2 linked regions of the Syntrophobotulus glycolicus DSM 8271 genome follow. The protein of the gene in region 1 binds, or shares a complex with, the protein of each later gene. Links are inferred from orthologs where the notes say so. Each region holds a gene or a part of one and is shown on either strand. Other genes may lie near its edges. The genes, in order: smc and SGLY_RS09225.

Evidence for each region.
Region 2: the proteins of smc (region 1) and SGLY_RS09225 are in contact, whole or in part, in a crystal structure (PDB 3ZGX), measured with the Bacillus subtilis proteins. The link is inferred for Syntrophobotulus glycolicus DSM 8271 from one-to-one orthologs.

What each region holds. Positions count from the first base shown.
Region 1 is NC_015172.1:2,343,245-2,353,283, forward strand. Bases 5,825-9,998 are described here. They hold smc (chromosome segregation protein SMC), read right to left. Parts: upstream 9,613-9,998; coding sequence 6,025-9,612; downstream 5,825-6,024. Other genes in these bases: ftsY (signal recognition particle-docking protein FtsY), read right to left, coding at 5,825-6,000; rnc (ribonuclease III), read right to left, coding at 9,618-9,998. Outside these bases: SGLY_RS11570 (KH domain-containing protein), read right to left, coding at 1-60; rpsP (30S ribosomal protein S16), read right to left, coding at 78-344; ffh (signal recognition particle protein), read right to left, coding at 420-1,799; YlxM family DNA-binding protein, read right to left, coding at 1,863-2,228; SGLY_RS11590 (amidohydrolase), read right to left, coding at 2,359-3,660; mtnA (S-methyl-5-thioribose-1-phosphate isomerase), read right to left, coding at 3,706-4,740; more of ftsY, read right to left, coding at 5,071-5,824; more of rnc, read right to left, coding at 9,999-10,039. UniProt on the Bacillus subtilis protein: Required for chromosome condensation and partitioning.
Region 2 is NC_015172.1:1,883,330-1,893,144, reverse strand. What follows is about bases 5,964-8,958. They hold SGLY_RS09225 (segregation and condensation protein A), read left to right. Parts: upstream 5,964-7,071; coding sequence 7,072-7,845; downstream 7,846-8,958. Other genes in these bases: lysA (diaminopimelate decarboxylase), read left to right, coding at 8,708-8,958; scpB (SMC-Scp complex subunit ScpB), read left to right, coding at 7,845-8,408; trpS (tryptophan--tRNA ligase), read left to right, coding at 6,102-7,070; SGLY_RS09235 (CBS domain-containing protein), read left to right, coding at 5,964-6,102. Outside these bases: spoVAD (stage V sporulation protein AD), read left to right, coding at 1-856; spoVAE (stage V sporulation protein AE), read left to right, coding at 870-1,232; SGLY_RS09250 (spore germination protein), read left to right, coding at 1,229-2,728; SGLY_RS09245 (hypothetical protein), read right to left, coding at 2,741-3,061; SGLY_RS09240 (hypothetical protein), read left to right, coding at 3,140-3,484; more of SGLY_RS09235, read left to right, coding at 3,538-5,963; more of lysA, read left to right, coding at 8,959-9,815. UniProt on the Bacillus subtilis protein: Participates in chromosomal partition during cell division. May act via the formation of a condensin-like complex containing Smc and ScpB that pull DNA away from mid-cell into both cell halves.

The sequences.
Region 1 (10,039 bases):
AATAACCTGATCAGGCCTGTCTACCAGAGCTTTGGCCATGACTTCAACAACATCCTTCACAGGATCACCCCTAGCTACTATTTCTTGGATTGATGAAACTTTTCCATAATGCCGACTTTCTTAAATAAGGATTTGACCGTATCGGAAGGCTGAGCGCCTTCTTGAAGCCATTTCATTGCTTTAATTTCATCAACCTTGACGTCGTGGGGATTCTTTGTCGGATCATAGTAACCGATTTCTTCAATAGGTCTTCCATCACGACGGGATGCCGAATCACAAACAACCACACGATAGAAAGGATTCTTTTTTGCGCCCATCCGGCGCAGGCGGATTGCTGTTGCCATAATATCACCTCCTCATCAGGATAATTCCGATTTTTTATGATCTTTTTTCTATTTATAAGGATTGATGATGAACGATCAGAAAGGGAAAGGCAATTTGAACGGCAATTTTTTGCCGGCAGCTTTTTTCCCTTTTTTATTCTTCCCGGACTTGGGCGGCCCGCCCATTCCGGGAAGCCCGGACATCTGCTTCATCATTTTTTTCGTCTGCTCATATTGTTTAATCAGCTTGCCGACATCCTGAACTGAAGTCCCGCTTCCTCTGGCAATCCTTTTTTTGCGGGAATCTTTAATCACTGCCGGTCTGGTGCGTTCTTCCACTGTCATTGACTGAATCATCGCTTCAACTCTGGCAAACTCTTTATCATCGATCTGCACATCTTTAAGCTGTTTGCCGATTCCCGGAATCATTTCCAAAACCGAGGAAAGTGATCCCATCTTACGCAGTTGATTGATCTGATCCAGAAAATCATCAAGAGTCAATTCCTGCTTGCGGATCTTTTCTTCCAGCTCTTTGGCTTTTTTGTCGTCAAAGGCATTCTGAGCCTTTTCGATTAGGGTCAACACATCTCCCATGCCCAGAATTCTTGACACCATCCGGTCCGGATAAAAAACTTCCAAAGCATCCATCTTTTCTCCGACCCCGGCATATTTAATCGGGCAACCGGTAACAGACCTGACGGAGATCGCGGCCCCGCCGCGTGTGTCCCCGTCGAGCTTGGACAAGATTACCCCGCTCAGGGCCAGCTTGCTGTTAAATGTTTCAGCAACATTTACCGCATCCTGACCGGTCATGGCATCAACAACAAGCAAAATCTCATGGGGTTGGACAACAGCTTTAATGTCCTCCAGCTCCCCCATCAGCTCTTCATTGATATGGAGACGGCCCGCCGTATCAATAATAACCGTGTCATGCCCGTTCTTTCCGGCATAATCCAGGCTTTCCCCTGCTATCTTAACCGGGTTTTCCTGTCCAAGAGAAAAAACAGGTACTTTAATTTGCTCCCCTAAAACCTGGAGCTGTTTAATCGCTGCCGGTCTGTAAATATCACAGGCGACCAAAAGCGGGTGTTTACCCTGCTTTTTCAGCATATTGGCCAACTTGGCCCCATGGGTCGTCTTCCCCGCTCCCTGCAGCCCCACCAGCATAACCACAGTGGGAGGTTTAGAGGATATGGCCAGCTTGCTCTCCGACCCGCCCATCATTGCGACCATTTCTTCATTGACAATCTTAATCACATGCTGGCCCGGTGTGAGAGATTCCAGGACTTCCTGACCTACCGCACGCTCTTTGATTTTGGCAATAAGATCCTTGACTACCTTGAAGTTCACATCAGCTTCCAGCAAGGCTACCCTCACTTCGCGCATTGCTTCATTCACATCGGCTTCAGTCAGTTTGCCTTTACCTTTTAATCTTTTAAATGTTGCCTGCAGTTTTTCACTTAGCCCTTCAAACATGGCCATCCGTGTCAACCCTCTTCTCTTGACAATTCATTATCTCATTGATCTTTGCCTTACCCATTATTTCAAGGTATCACTGATCATCTGTTTTATTTCAAATCCAATATCCTGTTTTTTCATCCATCCTTCTTCCGAACAAAAAGACTCCCGCTCCAGACTCTGCAAAAGAGCCTCTATTCTGGCAAGCTTTTCCCTCTCCATTTCAAATTTTTGAACAAGAAGAAGCTTGCTTTCATAATCATTGAGGATCTTTTCCGTTCTTTTCAGAAGGTCATGCACCGCCTGCCGGCTGATTTCTTCTCCCTCGGCAATCTCCGCCAGAGAATAATCCAGATTATAATATAGATCCCATATTCTGCTCTGCTTTTCAGTAAGCAGAGGCCCGTAAAAATCAAATAAGAACGCCCTTCTGGCCAGATCCTTCATGATTAGACGCAACCTCTCGGGAAAAAGTTTAATTTTCGATCAGTCGTACCTGTAAAGCAGTTTTCCTTTACACTTTGGTATTTTATAATGAGGGAAAACATTTGTCAAGTGCCTTCCCTCTGTCCGTATTTTATCCTACAGCTTCTGCGATTCTTTTTGCTCTATTCTCCGTTTCGGTACAGACCTCTTTTTGATCAATCTTGAAAAGCTGCCTGTCTGCCATCAGTAAACACCCGTCAACCATTACGGTACGAACATCATTGCCTTTGGCACAGTATACGAGATGAGATACCACCGAGAATCGGGGATAAAAATGGGGCTGGTCAAAATCAACGCTGATCAGATCCGCCTTATACCCCGGTTTCAGCATCCCCACCTTATCCAAGCCTAAAGCCTTTGCCCCGTCAACTGTAGCCATTTTTAATACAGTATAAGCGGGTAAAGCTTCGGGACCGGATACCAGTTTTTGCAGAAAGGATGCTGTGCGTATTTCGGAGAACATGTCCAAGTCATTATTGCTGGAAGTCCCATCAGTCCCGATACCGACAAGAATTCCCCTGTCCAGCAGAGCTTTGACCGGGGCAGCCCCGCTATTCAGCTTCATATTGCTTTCCGGATTATGGGCAACAGCGACATCGTTTTTCCTCAGAATATCCATCTCCTCTTCGTCAAGATGGACACAATGAGCGGCAAGCACCGGCCCACCGAAGAAATCCAACTGTTCCAGCCACTTTGCGGGGGATAATCCATACTTCTCTTTGATTGTTTCGACTTCAGTCAACGTTTCTGCCAGGTGAATATGTATTCCTGTCCCAAGTCTGTCTGCTTCCTTTTTAACCGTCCGCAAAACATCTCCCGGACATGTATAGGGGGCATGCGGTCCAAAATAAACTTTAATCCGTCCTGCTCCTGCCCCATGATATTTCTCAAATAATTCAATATTGTTTTTCAGAGAACGAAGACCGGTCTCCTTCTCCAAAGCGACGATACCTCTGGCCAATACCGCTCTGATTCCCGTGTCGATTACGGCCCGGGCTACATCTTCCATAAAAAAATACATATCGGCCATCGCTGTCGTACCTGATTTGATCATTTCGGCAAAGGCCAGTTTACTGCCCCAATAGACATCTTCCCCTTGCAGCTTTTCTTCAAACGGCCAGACTTTCTTTTCCAGCCAGGGCATCAAGGGCATATCGTCGGCATATCCGCGCAGCATCGTCATCGCCGCATGAGTGTGGGTATTGATCAGTCCCGGCATAATGACATCATTTTGCAGATCCAGGATTTGATCAGGCTCAAATCCATCCGGTTTAGATCCCCGGGGGCCGACGGAAATGATGAAATCATTCTCAACGGCAATTTCCCCCTGAGGGTAAAAATCATGTTCTCCGGTCATGGGTAAAACCATGCCTCGTATTAAATATTTAGCCATCGCGAGTCTCCTTTCGCTGCCCTGCCTTCAACTGTCCGGTAGAAATCACTTCACCAGTATCTTCACGAGATTAACGGAGTAAGGAGGATGGATAATTCCCTTTTCGGTGATTATTCCGTGAATATATTTCGCCGGTGTAATATCAAAAGCCGGGTTATAGACCTTCGCTGTTTCAGGAGCGATCTGTACGCCCATAATTGTCCTGACTTCACAAGGGTCTCTTTCCTCTACCGGAATTTCCTCCCCGGAAGAGATCTTCAGATCAATGGATGAAGTCGGGGCCGCAACATAAAAAGGTATCTCATGCTCCTCGGCAAGAACCGCTAAAGAATAAGTGCCGATTTTATTGGCCGTATCCCCATTGGCCGCTATTCTGTCCGCTCCTACGATAACCATATCTATTTTGCCCTGCTGCATAAGAAAGCCGGCCATATTGTCCGTAATCAAAGTTACCGGAATCCCGTATTCCATCAGTTCCAGCACGGTCAGGCGTGCCCCCTGAAGAAACGGTCGTGTTTCCCCCGCGTAAACATGAAGGTTCTTGCCCGAATCATGAGCCGACCTGACAATTCCCAGAGCTGTGCCATAATCAACTGTAGCCAGCGATCCGGCATTACAGTGCGTCAGGATGTTCACCTTATCCGGCAAAAGTGTATTTCCATACTCGCCTATCTTACGGTTAATCCTGACATCTTCGACGGCAATTGCCTTGGCCTCTTCAACAAGAGCTTCCTTGATCTTATCGATATCCCATTCTTTTTTCATTTCATACATTCTATTCTGCATTCTGCGCAAACCCCAGACAAGATTTACAGCGGTAGGTCTGGTCTCCTCCAGCTCTGCGCGGACGGTCTCCATATAATCCCAGAAATCCAGGCAATTGCCTTTAAAAGCAAGCGCCCCAAGAGCAAATCCAAAGGAAGCAGCCGCTCCTATTGCCGGAGCCCCTCTGACTTCCATTTTCTTGATCGCCTCGGCAACTTCCTGATAGGTGCATGCTTCCCTGTATTTGATTTCTGTCGGCAAACAGGTCTGGTCCAATATGATCAAGCAATTCTCTCGCCATTCCAGTGTTTTCACATAAATTCCTTCCTTCTTAAAACCCTAGATTCTCCTGTTCAACGCCGTCCCTCACGTATTGACGGCAGCACAGCGGAGTCAAATACCAGAGGTCTTTTTCGATCAGCCTGGCCTCAGCCTTAGCGATATTGGCCGCTGTCTCCCGCCCAGATGCTTCTATTATATCATCTCTGATCCGGGAACAGTATGGCTAAATGACACCCACATGAGGCACTCCCAGTTTGCCGCCTCCTAAAATGTTTGAGAACGATTTTGGTCAATCAATTGATTTTCAAGAAGCCAAAATATCTGCCCTGTAGTTTATGTAGTGGGAGAAAAAACTGTGCATGATTATTCCTCTTCCTCCTGTTCGCCAAAAAGCGCTTCGGCAAATTGATCTGGCTCAAAAGGCTTCAGATCTTCCAGCCCTTCACCAATCCCAATCATTTTTACAGGAACCCTGGCCTCGCCTTGAATGCCGAGGATAACGCCTCCTTTAGCTGTGCCGTCCAGCTTGGTCAGGATGATTCCTGTTACCTCTGCGGCCTCCTGGAAAATCCTGACTTGCTGGATAGCATTCTGCCCGGTAGTCGCATCCAAAATGAGCAGCACTTCATGAGGAGCTGAGGGGATTTCCCTTTCGACCACCCTCTTCATTTTCGTCAATTCTTTCATCAGGTTAACTTTATTGTGCAGTCTGCCCGCCGTATCGACAAGAAGAATGTCTGTCTTTCTTGCTTTCGCTGCCTGAAGAGCATCAAAGGTTACTGCTGCCGGATCGGCTCCTTCACTTTGCTTGATTACATCAACTCCGGCCCGCTGTCCCCAAGCTTCCAGCTGTTCGATCGCCGCTGCTCTGAATGTGTCTCCTGCCGCCAGAAGGACACTTTTCCCTTCGTTGCGAAAATGCCTGGCTAATTTGCCTAAGGTTGTTGTTTTCCCTACTCCATTCACTCCGACGACCAGATATACGGTTGTGCCGCTATCATTGAGTTTTAGTTCGATTTTTTCACCAAGGAGTTCAACAATATTCTCCTTGAGTACCTCATTAAGCAGCAGGGGATCAGCTATTTTTCTTTCTTTGACCTTTTTACGCAGATTCTCCACAAGCTCCATAGAAGTGCTGATTCCCACATCCGACTGGATAAGCGCCTCTTCCAATTCCTCATACAGATCTTCGTCAATCTTGGTCGCACCCGTAAAGATTCGTTCAACTTTATCGACAAACCCCTGACGGGTTTTGGTCAGTTTCTCTTTTAACTTGCTAAATAATCCTGCCAAAACAATCCTCTCCTTTGCCTCGTTCTAAGCTATAATTGACCGGCCGTTTGTATCGTCCATCTCAACAGTTAAGAGCTTGGACACGCCGGACTCTTCCATCGTAATGCCAAAAAGCCTGTCTGCCGCCTCCATCGTCCCCCTGCGATGGGAAACGAGGATAAACTGGGTACTTGCGGAAAGAGTACGCAAGTATTCTACAAAACGTTTCACATTAGCCTCATCCAAAGCCGCTTCAATCTCATCCAGGAAACAAAAGGGACTGGGTTTCACTCTAAGAAAGGCAAACAGCAAGGCTATTGCCGTCAGTGCCCTTTCCCCGCCGGAAAGAAGAGACAGCAACTGGGCTTTTTTTCCGGGAGGCCGGGCAATAATTTTCACACCTGTTTCCAGAATGTTGTCCGGATCATCCAGGATCAGTTCGGCACTGCCTCCATGGAACAACTCGGCAAATACTTCCTGAAATCCTCTATTGACAGACTTAAACCCTTCCTGGAAACGTTCTGTCATATTCTCATTGAGCTCTATGATCAGCTTGTTCAGAGTCTCTCCCGCTTCAGTCAAATCATTGCGCTGATCACTCATAAACTCATATCTCTCTAAGGTTTCCGGATACTCATCAAGCGCTGTATAATTGACCGGACCCAGTTCTGTGATCTGCCTTTTCAATTCAGCCGTTTTTTCTGTCAATGCTTCTTTTTTCTCGGTTGTCAGGTAAGGCTTTGTGTCCTCCCACTCCAGGGAATATTCCTGGCGGAGTCTTTGTATTCCCGTTTCCCATTCAGCTTCCCAACGGGCATTTTTCAGCTCGTTCTGATGAACCTGCTGTTCGAGATCCCCGGCTTCTTGCCTGATGCGCTTCAGCTCAGTTTCTAAAGCCAGAAGCTTCTCCCCGTGATGTTCCCTGTCCCGTCTTAAGCCGATCAGAGCAAACTCTTTGGATTCAAAGGCTTCATTAATTTCTTTGCGTTTACCCTCTGTTTCGAGAATTTTGCTTTGAACTTCTTTCAGCTGCAGTTCAATATTTGCCATTTCCCCGGCTTTCTTCAGGATATTCTGGGCAAAGGCCTCCAACCTCCCCTGTTCTTCCTTCATTTGTTTCTCCGTCTGGGACAGCTCCTGCTCCCACCTGGCTGTTTCAACTTTGGAAGATGTCATGACTTCGTTCAGATCATTTGCCTCTTTATTTTTCTCCTGAATGAGACTCTCTGCCTCGGCCTGTTTGGCCTGCAGCTGAATAAGGGAACTTTCTGCGCCTTCCAAGGCGGCGGCAGCTACCTTGCTTTGAGCATTAAGGTTTTCCAGGTTATGCTCCAGTTCCGTTAACTGATAGTCCAACAATTTCTCTTCTTTTTCCAGTTGCTGCTGTTTCTGCTCAAGATATTTTTTATCGGCAGCCTGGATATGGCGTTTCTCACTGATCTCTTTTTGTTCCGTCTCCAATTGGTCTTCTGCTTGAACCAATGTTTTTATTTCCCGGTCAAGGGTGAGAATCTGCTCCGTCAAAGCTTCCATCTCTCGTTGGATTTCGATTGCTTCCTTTTTCAGGTCTTCAATTTCTCTTGGCCTGCCGATTAATCCGTTATTTGCTGATCTGCTGCTCCCCCCGGTTAGAGATCCGCCCGGATTAACCTGATCTCCCTGTAAAGTGACCACCCGGACTTTGTGCCCGGTCTTTTGGGCAAGCTCGACAGCACAGTCCAGATTTTCAGCGACAATAATTCTGCCCAGAAGTGATTCCATCACCTCAGAATATTTTCCATCATACCTGATCAGTTCAACCGCCAAACCGTGGAAGCCCCTGTTTCCTGCCAATTGGGGATTCAGAGAGTATTTTCCTCCCCTTATGGTCTCCAAAGGCAAGAAGGTTGCCCTGCCCTTATCACTGGCTTTCAAATAGGCAATACATTTTTTGGCATCTTCAGTTTTCTCGACGATAATATCCTGCAATGCGCCGCCCAGAGCCGTTTCAATCGCAATTTCATATTTTTTGTCTACCGATATCACGTCCGCTACGGTGCCCAATACCCCGCAATCCTTGATCTTTCCGTTTTTCCAGGCAAATATTGCTTCCCGGACTCCTCTATGGTACCCTTCCATGTTTTTTTCTAATACTGAAAGGGCGTTCAACCTGGCTTGTTTGCCGTCTGTCTTTCGTTGAAGGGCATTTTTCTGCTCATTCAGACTAATTCGTTCCTGAGATTTTTCTTTCTCCGCGCGGTCTATTGAGCTTATCTCCTCCGCCAGAGCGGCTAATCTTGCCGCCATTTTCTCATCCAGCCCGGTCAGTTCCTCAATCTCTGCCAGTACCTCAGCTCTTTCCCCTGCTTTTTTTTCTTTCTCCTGCAGATATCCGCTTTGGTGTCTGACATATTCCTGACGGCGGTTTTCTAATTCCAGCACTTCGTTGGAATACTTTGATCTTGCGGATATTTCTTCAAAAATTTCCGCCTTGATGGTATTCATTTCCGACCCGGCAACGATTGTCCGAAGCTCGGCCAGCTTTTGCTCGTGTTCGGCCAGACTGTCTTTCATTTCCTCTAAAGAGCGGGTTAATTCACGTTTTCTTCCAGCCAGCTCTCCTGTTCTGTCCTTGCACAGCTCCTTCTCGGCTTTATCGGCAATCATCTCTTTTTCCAGCCTGTCCTTCTGTTCGGAAATAAAACCTTGCCTTTCCGTCAGAATACTGATTTGATGCGTTTCTTCCTGGGCTGCATTTTCCAGCTCCCTGATTTCTTCCTGTCTCTGCTGAATCGTCTGTTTCAGCTTTTCCAGATCATGTTCTTTCACCAGATGAATGCTCTCATGTTCAGCGATCTTAGCAAGGACCAAGGCCTTTTTTTCCTGCATTTCCTCAGCACCATCAAGAATCTCCTGCAGTCGGTTTTTAACCTGTTCAAGCTCACAAACAAGTACGCTGATTTCCGTTTGGGCCAGTTCCTGATTGAGCTCTTTGCTCAGCCTGGCCGTTTCAGCCTGCTCTTTTAACGGTTCCAGCCTTCCCTCAATTTCTACGATAATATCATTCAGTCTTTCCAGATTTTTCTGGGTATCTTCAAGCTTTTTCAGCGCTTCCTTTTTCCGCATCCGATATTTGCTGATTCCGGCTACCTCCTCGATCAGCAAGCGGCGTTCATCGGATTTAAGATTCAGGATCTCATCAATCCTGCCTTGTCCGATAATAGAAAACCCTTCTTTGCCGGAGCCCGTATCGAGAAAAAGTTCCTGAATATCTCTCAGCCTGCATAAGGAACGGTTAATATAATATTGGCTTTCACCGTCCCGGTATACTCTCCTGGTAATGGTTACCTCCTGAAAATCTAAAGGGAGTGTTCCTGCAGAATTATCAAAAACCAGAGAGACTTCAGCCATTCCAACCGGCCTCCTGGCCGAGCTGCCGGAAAAAATGACATCTTCCATTTTCGATCCCCGCAGGCTTTTGACACTTTGCTCCCCAAGCACCCAGCGCACGGCATCAGCCACATTGCTCTTTCCGCTGCCATTCGGGCCGACAATCACACACATGCCGGCCCCAAATTCGAGCTTCAATTTATCGGCAAAAGATTTAAAGCCCTGTATATGCAATGCTTTAAGAAAAATACACGTATCCCTCATCGCAGTCAATTTTTCTTTTCCTCCCACAATTCCAATGCCAAACGGGCGGCATGCTGTTCAGCTTCCTTTTTGGTCTTGCCTGTCCCTTTGCCATAAAAATTGTTTTGTACATAAACACCTGCGGTGAACAGCTTATTATGATCGGGGCCTTGCTCGTCTATGATGCGGTAGGATACTTCCATGTCCTCTTTCTGGGCCCGCTCCTGCAGTATGGTTTTGAAGTCTCCATAATTGCCTTTATCAATAGCCTCAATCTCAGGGACCAACATTTTGAGGATAAAACTACGGACCTCTTCAAAACCATATTGCAAGTATACTGCACCGATTACAGCTTCTAGCGCGTCAGCCAGAATCGATGCTCTCTCTCTTCCGCCAGAATACTGTTCCCCTTTTCCTAAAAACAATGCTTGTCCGATTCCGATACCCC
Region 2 (9,815 bases), 460 kb from region 1 along the record:
GAGCTGGGAAAAGACCGAACAAAAAATGATTGAAACCGCGATTCGTCAAACAATCGTAAAAGCGCAATTCACAAATCAGGATATTCATTATATGCTGGCAGGAGATTTACTCAATCAGATGATCTCCGCCAACTTTACGGCCAGGCAGCTTGCGCTGCCTTTTATCGGAGTATACGGCGCTTGTTCGACTATGGCTTTGACAACCGCTCTGGGTGGAATGCTGATTGATGGCGGCTTTGCCAATAAAGTTGTGTGTGGAGCCTCAAGCCATCATGATACGGCAGAAAGGCAGTACCGTTTTCCGACCGAGCAAGGGATTCAACGACCACTGTGGGGACAATGGACAGTCACAGGTGCAGGCGCCGTTTTGCTTTCTGATGCCGGTAACGGGCCGAAAGTAACCTCGGCAACCCTTGGAAAGGTTGTTGATCTTGGGGAAACAGACAGCAATAATATGGGAGCGGCAATGGCTCCTGCCGTCGCCGATACCTTGATCAGCCACTTTAATGATTTAAACCGCCAGCCTGATTATTATGATTTAATTCTATCGGGGGATTTGGGTTCGGTAGGGTTTGAGCTTTTATTGCAACTGCTGGACAAAAGCGGAATTAAGATTGGGAATAATTTTGGAGATTGCGGCAAGATGATTTACAGCCTGGAACAGGATACCCATGCCGGAGGAAGCGGTTGCGGCTGTTCAGCCGTGGTCTTGGCGGGAGATCTGCTGAAAAGGCTGAACAACGGCAGTTTGCGGAAAATTCTCTTGGTCGGAAGCGGAAGCCTGCATAGTCCGGTTTCTTCCTTCCAGGGTGAATCCATTCCGGGGATCGGTCATGCCATTACAATAGAGGTTTAAAGGAGGCGGCAAAATGTTTACGATGATTATTCCGGCTTTCATTGTGGGGGGACTGATCTGCGTGATCGGTCAATTACTGATGGATTTAACAAAACCTCAAATTACACCCGCCCATATTTTAGTCATCTTTGTGACAGGGGGGGTGCTTCTGGGTGCTCTCGGCTGGTATGAGCCCCTTGTCAAGATGGGGGGGGCCGGTGCAACCATACCTTTGTCCGGGTTTGGTTACTTGCTGGCTAATGGAGCGATGCAGGGAGTGAACGAAAACGGTTTTCTGGGAGCTATCTCCGGCGGAGTCCAGGCAGCAGCGGTAGGTATAGCCGGAGCGGTTTTATTTGGTTATCTGACCGCACTAATATTTAATCCGAAAGGATGATGGTTTTGACAACTTCAGCGGAAACAAATGCCGAAATATCCAAAAACTATCAGGAAAATATTGATTTATTAAATCATCTCCTCGGTTATCCGGACAGTTTTGACATTGTCTTAAGGGAAATGGTGATCGGCGGCAAAAAAATTGCGATTTATTCGATTAACGGAATGATTTCCAGACCGGCAATCAACCTGATTATGAATACCTTCGTCGAGCTGGAAAGAGCGGAGCTTTCGGTTAATGCCCTCGAAAAACTGGTTAAGAATAAAATCAATGATTTACAGGTTACAGAAGTCCAAACCATGGATGAAATCGTTTATTTTCTTTTATCCGGGGCAATGGCAATTTTGATTGAAGGAAAAACCCAGGCTATTGTTGTTGATTTAAGGACATTCCCGGGCAGAATGCCTGAAGAGCCTGATATTGAACGAGTAACCAGGGGTTCGCGGGATGGCTTCACCGAAACTTTGCTTTTCAATACCATCCTTTTGCGCAGGCGTCTGCGCGATCCCAAATTAAGAATGAAGCTTGTTCAGGCGGGAAGCAGGTCTAAAACCGATGTCTGTATTGCTTACATCGAAGATATCACCAATGCCGATATGGTAACCGAAATTGAGAGGGAGATTCAGAATATCAAAATTGACGGGATTCCCATGGCAGAAAAAACTGTGGAAGAATTTATTCTGGGAAGCAAATTCTGGAACCCTTTTCCGCGGGTCAGATATACGGAGCGGCCGGATGTTGCCGCTATGCACCTTTTAGAAGGCAATGTGATCGTGATCGTCGATACTTCACCCAGTGTGATTGTCGCTCCTGTGACCCTGTGGCATCATGTCCAGCATGCGGAAGAATACCGGCAAGAACCGGTAGTTGGGGCTTTTTTACGTTGGATAAGATTTTTAGCGATATTTCTTTCTGTATTTCTCCTGCCCGCATGGTTGGCCGGGGCTCTGAATACCCAAGCTTTACCGGAATGGCTGCGGTTTATCGGGGTGGAAAAAATCGCCAAGATCGGCCTGTTCCCTCAGGTCATAATCGGAGATATCGGGATAGATATGTTAAGAATGGCCGCCATCCATACTCCGACTCCCTTGGCTACGGCTTTAGGTCTTGTCGCTGTTTTTATGATGGGGGATGTGGCCATCAAGGTAGGTCTGTTTAATCCCGAGGTGATTATGTACCTGGCGTTTGCCGCGGTCGGAACATTTGCTACTCCCAGCTATGAGCTTTCTATGGCCAATAGACTGGTCAGACTGTTCCTGATCATCATGGTCGGACTGTTTAATTTTTGGGGACTGGGGATTGGGACAATATTGGTGTTTTTCTTGCTGTGGCGGACAAAGTCATTTGGCATTCCGTATTTATGGCCGCTGATTCCTTTAGATATCAAAGCCTTGGGGACGATTCTGGTCCGCTCACCGGTCCCTATCGCCAACAAAAGGCCCAGCATTCTCAAACCTAAAGACAGAATCCGGCAGCCGGAAGCCCGTAAAGAATAAAAAAGTCTTTGATTAATTTTTCTGCTTTAACGGACGGACAAAGATCAGGTCCAAAGATAGCAGGATTAATGAGGATACCATAATAATATTGAGTCCGCGATTTGCCTTTGTATAACTGACCGGGATACCTGGGGGGGCCGCAAACTGACCGGGTGGAAAAGCAAATTGACGTTGGGGGACGGAAAATTGATTTACCGGAGCAGGAAAGTGTTGCGGGGGTAAATCATAAGAGGTTGAAGAAATAGTGCTGTAATTATATGGCTGAATAGTGCTATAATAATGAACTGGAACTACAGTTGAAGGACAGTGTTTGCGAAACAAGGCATTCATCATAATCTCCTTCCTTTTTGTTCCAGTATATTTTTTTTTTTAGATAATGCTACAAAACAGAGAAACGGGAGAGTGGACTCAATGAAAGAAATTATGGCAAAACTAAAAGAATATTTACAAATGGAAACAGAGATTCCTTTCGGAGAATTTAAAAGCTATTATGAGCAGGTGATCAAAGAGTTGAATGGAACCTTTCAGGATATGGATCAAAAGAACTGTTTTGATGCCAGATACACCTGTTTAATCATTCAGGGCAATGCTGATGCCAGGGCAAAAACGGATAAGGGCAATATGAAGCAATTTAAAAAGATCTCGGCAAAATGCGCCTTTTGGATTGAGGCCATAGACTATCGCCTGCAAAAAGACGGCTTGACTACGGACGATATTGAAAATGCCATGCGCGGCTTAAATGAGAAGATGGTATAAAGCATGACATAATGCTATAATTTGTATAATCTTTTGTTAGCGGAGAAATACAAATGGAAATTATTCTCTCCCATCAATATCCTGATTTTGATGCCTTAGCCTCAATGGTTGCAGCCCAAAAAATATACCCCAAGGCAGAAATGATCATTGACGGCAAAGCAAATTCATATGTCCAGGACTTCCTGGCCTTAGCGAAGGATCAGCTTTCTTATCAAAAATTGAAGGATATTGACCCTCACCAGGTAACCAAAATTATTTTGGTGGATACCTCTGAATTGGCAAGGGCAGTATCAAGCAAAAACTTGCTGCTCTTATTTGAGAAATGTGATTTGATCATTTATGATCATCATCCCTATCCGGGCAAGCGGCATGCAGGTCTTTGCATTGAGCCTGTGGGCGCCTGTACCACTTTGCTGGTGGAAAAGATAAGCAAGGCTGGCAAAAGATTGTCCGGCTTTGAGGCGACTCTGCTGGCTTTGGGGATATACGATGATACAGGCAGCTTGTTATTTGAAAATACAACCTCCAGAGATTTAACGGCAGCAGCTTATCTTTTGGAGCAAGGCGCCCAATTAAGCGTGATTTCCGAATATTTAAGAAGACCGCTCAGTCCGCAGCAAACAAAACTTTTACAGGTGCTTTTGGATAACGGGCAGACGGAAACCATTCAGGGAATGCCGGTCTTCATTTCTTATGCTGAATGCAGGGAATACTTTGAAGGGCTTGCCGTATTAGCGAATAGGATAGGAGAGCTTGAACGTCCGGACACCTGGTTTTTAATCGTGAAAATGGGACAAAGAGTTTATCTTGTCGGCCGTTCGCGGGGAGATGCCTTGCCGGTCAACAAAATATTGTCGGGTTTTGGCGGAGCGGGGCATGACAAGGCTGCTTCCGCCGTCCTTAAAGATACAGGAATTGAACAGGCCCTATTCAGCTTAAAAGAGCAAATTGCGGAATTTGTTCGTGAACCTCATTTAGTTCAGGACATCATGAGTTTTCCGGTGAAGACCGTTTCTTCGGACACGGTAATGGAAGAGGTAGGAAAGCTGCTTCTGCGTTATGGGCATACAGGCTTTCCGGTTGTTGATCATGGCCGGCTGGTCGGAGTGATCTCGCGAAGAGATGTGGACAAGGCATTGAAGCACGGTTTGCAGCATGCTCCGGTTAAAGGATTCATGACGAAAGAAGTCATTACGGTTCAGCCTGATTTAGGCTGGGAAGAAGTACAGAGAATCATGATTCAGCATGATGTTGGCAGGATTCCAGTGGTAAAAGAAGGATTCCTTGTCGGTATTGTTTCAAGATCAGATGTCCTGCGGCTGGTTTATGGCAGTGTCGTGCCCACAACAGGACGATTGGTGCTGGAAAGAAGTCAGGCCATGCGGGATGACGTTCTTGACCTGATCAGAGAGCTGCCCCCTGAAATAGGACTGCTGTTGGATAAGATTAAAGAAACGGCAGATCATCTGGGGATTCAAGCTTACCTTGTCGGAGGATTTGTCCGGGACCTCTTCTTAAGGAAATCATCACAGGATCTTGATGTAGTTGTGGAGGGAGACAGCAATTCGTTTGCCAATCAGCTGATCGAGGTGGTTGAGGTGCATAAAGTCGTTCAACATCATCAGTTTGGAACGGTCAAGATTACGTTTCGTGATGGGACGCATCTTGATATTGCGGGCAGCCGGTGGGAAGAATATGATTTTCCCGGAGCCTTGCCGACGATTGAGGAATCTAACCTTAAAGAAGATTTATTCCGGCGCGATTTCACTGTAAATGCCATGGCCCTTTGCCTGAATGCCAACCGCTTTGGTGAAGTGGTGGATTTTTATGGCGGATTAAGAGATCTGCAACAGGGTGAAATCAGGTTTTTACATAATTTGAGTTTCATTGAGGACCCGACAAGAATGATTCGGGCAGTCCGTTTTGCCTGCCGTTATCACTTTAAGATCGCCAAAGTCACCAGAGAAGCAATCAATACAGCCTTGCAGGCCAATGTCCTGCTCAAGATCAGCAAAGAAAGGTTCACCGAAGAACTGATGTTGATCCTGCCGGAGCAAGCGTATCAGAAAATGGTTCGGGAATTGGCGGCGTTCGGCCTGATGAAAAATTGGTTTGGCCGGGAATTTGCCTGGAACCTTGCCGAAAGTGAGGAAGAGGTTAAGGACTGGGATCTAGAGAAAAAATGGCTTGGCCTTCTGATCAGCCTTGAAAATGATGAGATTAGAGCTGTTTTGGACAGACTGGCATTCACGAAGAGTATGCTTAAACATACGTTGGACTATGTTGCTGTTCGCAGTAAACTCAGAGCTGCCGGCGACTGTCCGCAAGAAGGATATGCGGCTTTGTTTGGGGTGAAAGAAGGAATTGTTGATCTCCTGAAAAAGCATGAGGATTTGCGGCCTCTGATTGAAAGCTATCAGCAAGCCCTGCAAAACCTTAAGATGACGATCAGGGGATCAGACTTGTTGGCGGCCGGCATTCCGGAAGGGCCGGAAATAGGCAGGATACTTCAGGACATCCATCTGGCCTGGCTGACAGGAAAAATATCCGATTTTGAAGAAGAAAGAAATTATCTGCTGCAAATCCTTAAACGAAACAGCGAAGGGAGTACCAAGTGATGGGAAAGAGAATTTTGAGCGGCATGCGGCCCACAGGATCCTTACATATCGGACATTTGAGTGTAATTCAAAATTGGGTCAGGCTGCAGGATGAGTATAACTGTTTTTTCACGATTGTTGACTGGCATGCCCTGACAACAGGCTACCAGGATAAATTAGATATGAAGAATCTGATCCGGGAAATCGCTGTTGATTGGTTAAGTGTGGGCTTGGACCCTGTGAAAAGCGCCATATTTGTCCAGTCCCACGTAAAGGAACATGCTGAATTGCACCTGCTTTTTTCCATGTTCACCCCGCTTTCCTGGCTGGAACGGGTGCCAACCTATAAAGACCAGATTAATCAGTTGGCTGAAGACGGTAAGGATCTTCACACCTACGGATTCCTTGGTTATCCTCTGCTGCAGGCTGCGGATATCTTATTGTATAAGGCCGATGCCGTCCCTGTCGGCGAGGATCAAATTCCCCATATTGAATTGTGCCGGGAGGTCGGACGCCGGTTTAACCATCTTTATGGAAAACTGTTTCCGGAGCCGCAGGCCCTGATCGGAAAAATACCCCTGCTTCCCGGAGTTGATGGGAGGAAAATGAGCAAAAGCTATAATAATGCGATTTCACTGACGGCTTCTCCAGAGGAGATTAATACCAGAGTGAAACAGATGATCACAGATCCTCAAAGGATACGAAAAGATGACCCCGGGCATCCGGAAGTCTGTATCGTCCATCAATTTCACAAAATTTATTCTCCTGATGTGGCCGGAATTGAAGAAGAATGCCGGCAGGGTAAGATTGGCTGTGTGGCGTGCAAGCGTTATCTTGCCGAAGTCATTGAAAACGTGCTGGCACCATTCAGGGAAAGAAGACGGCTTTGGGAAGACAGGGTTGACGAGGTGCTTGAGGAAGGTGCTGCCAAGGCCCGTCAGGCTGCTTCAGAGACCATGCGGGAAGTACGCGGCTTGATCGGAGTATAAGATGAATGGAAGCAAAACCTCACCCTATATCGAGCTTCCGGTTTTTCAGGGTCCTCTTGATCTGCTGCTGCATCTTATCCAGCAGCATAAACTCGATATCTATGATATCCCAATTGCCTCAATAGCCGATCAATTTATCGCAACCGTACGTCTGATGGAAAAAATGGATATGGATGTGACTTCAGAGTTCCTTGTTCTGGCGGCCCAATTGTTGTTTCTGAAATCTTCTTCTCTCTTGCCCAAATCAAAAAAGAATGACGAGATCATTCTGGAAGAAGAGGAGATGAAACAAAACCTGATTGAACGATTGGTTGCGTACAGGGATTATAAACTGGCCGCAGGCATTCTTGCGGAAAAAGAAACCATTTCCGGAATGAAATATTTCCGGGAACCCAGTGAGGAAGAGATCATGTCTTTTCTTAAACTGCCGAACCCCTTGGAAGGAATTGAACTTGACAGCATTGTAAAAGCATTTCAGGAAATCCTTGTGAAGGCTGAGCAGGGTGAGGATATTCAATTTATTCAGATTGAAGAGGTTCCCTTAGAGCTCATGATCAGGGATATTCTAAAGAGAATCATCCTCCATCCTAAAGGTGTCAGCTTTAAACAATTATTACGCTTACATACCAGGATAGAAATCATTATTGCCTTTCTTTCCTTGCTGGAGCTGCTGAAAGATGGGATCATCCGCTCTGAACAAAGCGGTACGGCAAATGATTTCTTCCTTGTTCCAACGGAAAAAGCCTGGGATTTTATTGAGGAGGAGTCGGTCTGATGTTGTTTCAGGAGCCTGAAACCGCTGCAATTGAAGCTCTGTTATTTGTAGCCAAGGAACCGCTGACCATTGAAAAATTGTCGGAGATTCTGGAAATCTCCTCCGAAACTGTTCTGGAAATCATTGAGCTGCTGAGAAGCCGCTATGAAGATACCGCCTGCGGTTTGACCATTATTCAGGTTGAGCAGGGTTATAAAATGGGAACAAAATCTCCCTACTCAAAATACATTGAAGTGCTTTATAAACAGCCGTCTCAAGGATTATCCAACGCGGCTTTAGAGGTATTATCCATCGTGGCTTATAAGCAGCCTGTGACCAGAGGAGAAATTGATTTTATCCGGGGTGTGCAATCAGACAGAGCCTTAGCGACACTGGTGGAAAAAGAACTGGTCCAGGATGTTGGCCGTAAGGATTCACCGGGACGCCCCATCTTATATGGGACCACCGGCAAATTTCTGATCCATTTTGGCCTCAACTCCATTCAGGATCTTCCTGAAATAGAATCTCTGTATCAGGAACAGGACGGGGAAGAAGAAACGGATATTCAGGATGATATTTTCTAATATTGTCGATTTGCCTGAAGTATGATATCATAATGAAAATAAAGCATCGGGATAGAGGTGCGGTCCATGATCAGTAGGTACTCTTAGCCGGCCGGGCAGAGAGGGGTACTGAAAGGAATGACCGCCGAAGCGGTAATTTGCGGCGGAATTATCGCTGGGCATGTCTTGAAGAAATTCATGCCTGTCATCCGGCAGGATGGAGAGCTATCTGCAAACCTTTGTAAGTTATGGAAAAAATAACGATATTTTTTGAGGTTTACGGGTAGATACCCGTAATATTTTTTTTGGAGGAAAATTTAATGAAGAAAAAAGAGCTGCCTTTTTCCAATGAGAGAATCAAAGAAATCGCTGAGATTTACGGGACCCCTTTTCACCTTTATGATGAAAAAGCCATTAGGGAAAATGCCCGCAGATTTTTAAAAGCATTCAGCTGGAACCCGGGATTTAAAGAGTATTATGCAGTCAAGGCAGCTCCTAATCCATATTTGCTGAAGATTTTGGCGGAAGAGGGAATCGGTGCGGATTGCAGTTCCCTGTCTGAGCTTATTTTAGCGGAGAAAACAGGGATCACCGGTGAAAACATTGTTTTTACTTCCAATGATACTCCGGCCAATGAATTCGTGAAGGCCAAAGAGCTCGGAGCTCTGATCAACCTTGATGACATTTCCCATATTGATTTTATTCATCAGCATATCGGAATGCCTGAAATGATCTGTTTTCGCTATAATCCCGGTCCGTTGCGTTCTGGCGGCAACGCCATTATCGGCAATCCCGAGGAAGCAAAGTATGGGGTAACCAGAGAACAGCTCTTCGAATGCTATGCGAAAGCCAGAAGTTTAGGGGCGAAAAGATTCGGGATCCACACCATGATTATTTCCAATGAGCTTAATCCGGATTTCTTTATTGAAACCGCCAGGATGATGTTCCAATTGGTGGCTGAAATCAAAGAAAAGCTGGACATCAATATTGAATTTGTAGATCTGGGCGGTGGAATCGGTATTCCTTACCGTCCGGAAGATACCGCTGTCGATCTGGAATACCTTGGCCGGGAAATCCATAAGGTTTACGACGATATGATTGCGGCCAAACATCTGCACCCGCTTAAACTGGCGGTGGAATGCGGGCGGATGATCACCGGCCCTTACGGATATCTGGTTGCAAAGGTTCTGCATAAAAAAGAAATTTATAAGAATTATATCGGCTTAGACGCCTGTATGGCTGATTTAATGCGGCCGGCACTGTATGGCTCCTACCATCATCTCACTGTGCCCGGCAAACAGGATCTGCCCTATGATCAGACTTATGATGTCACAGGCAGTCTCTGTGAGAATAACGATAAATTCGCGGTTGACAGAAGCCTGCCTCCGCTTGATCCCGGTGATCTCATCATCATCCATGATGCCGGAG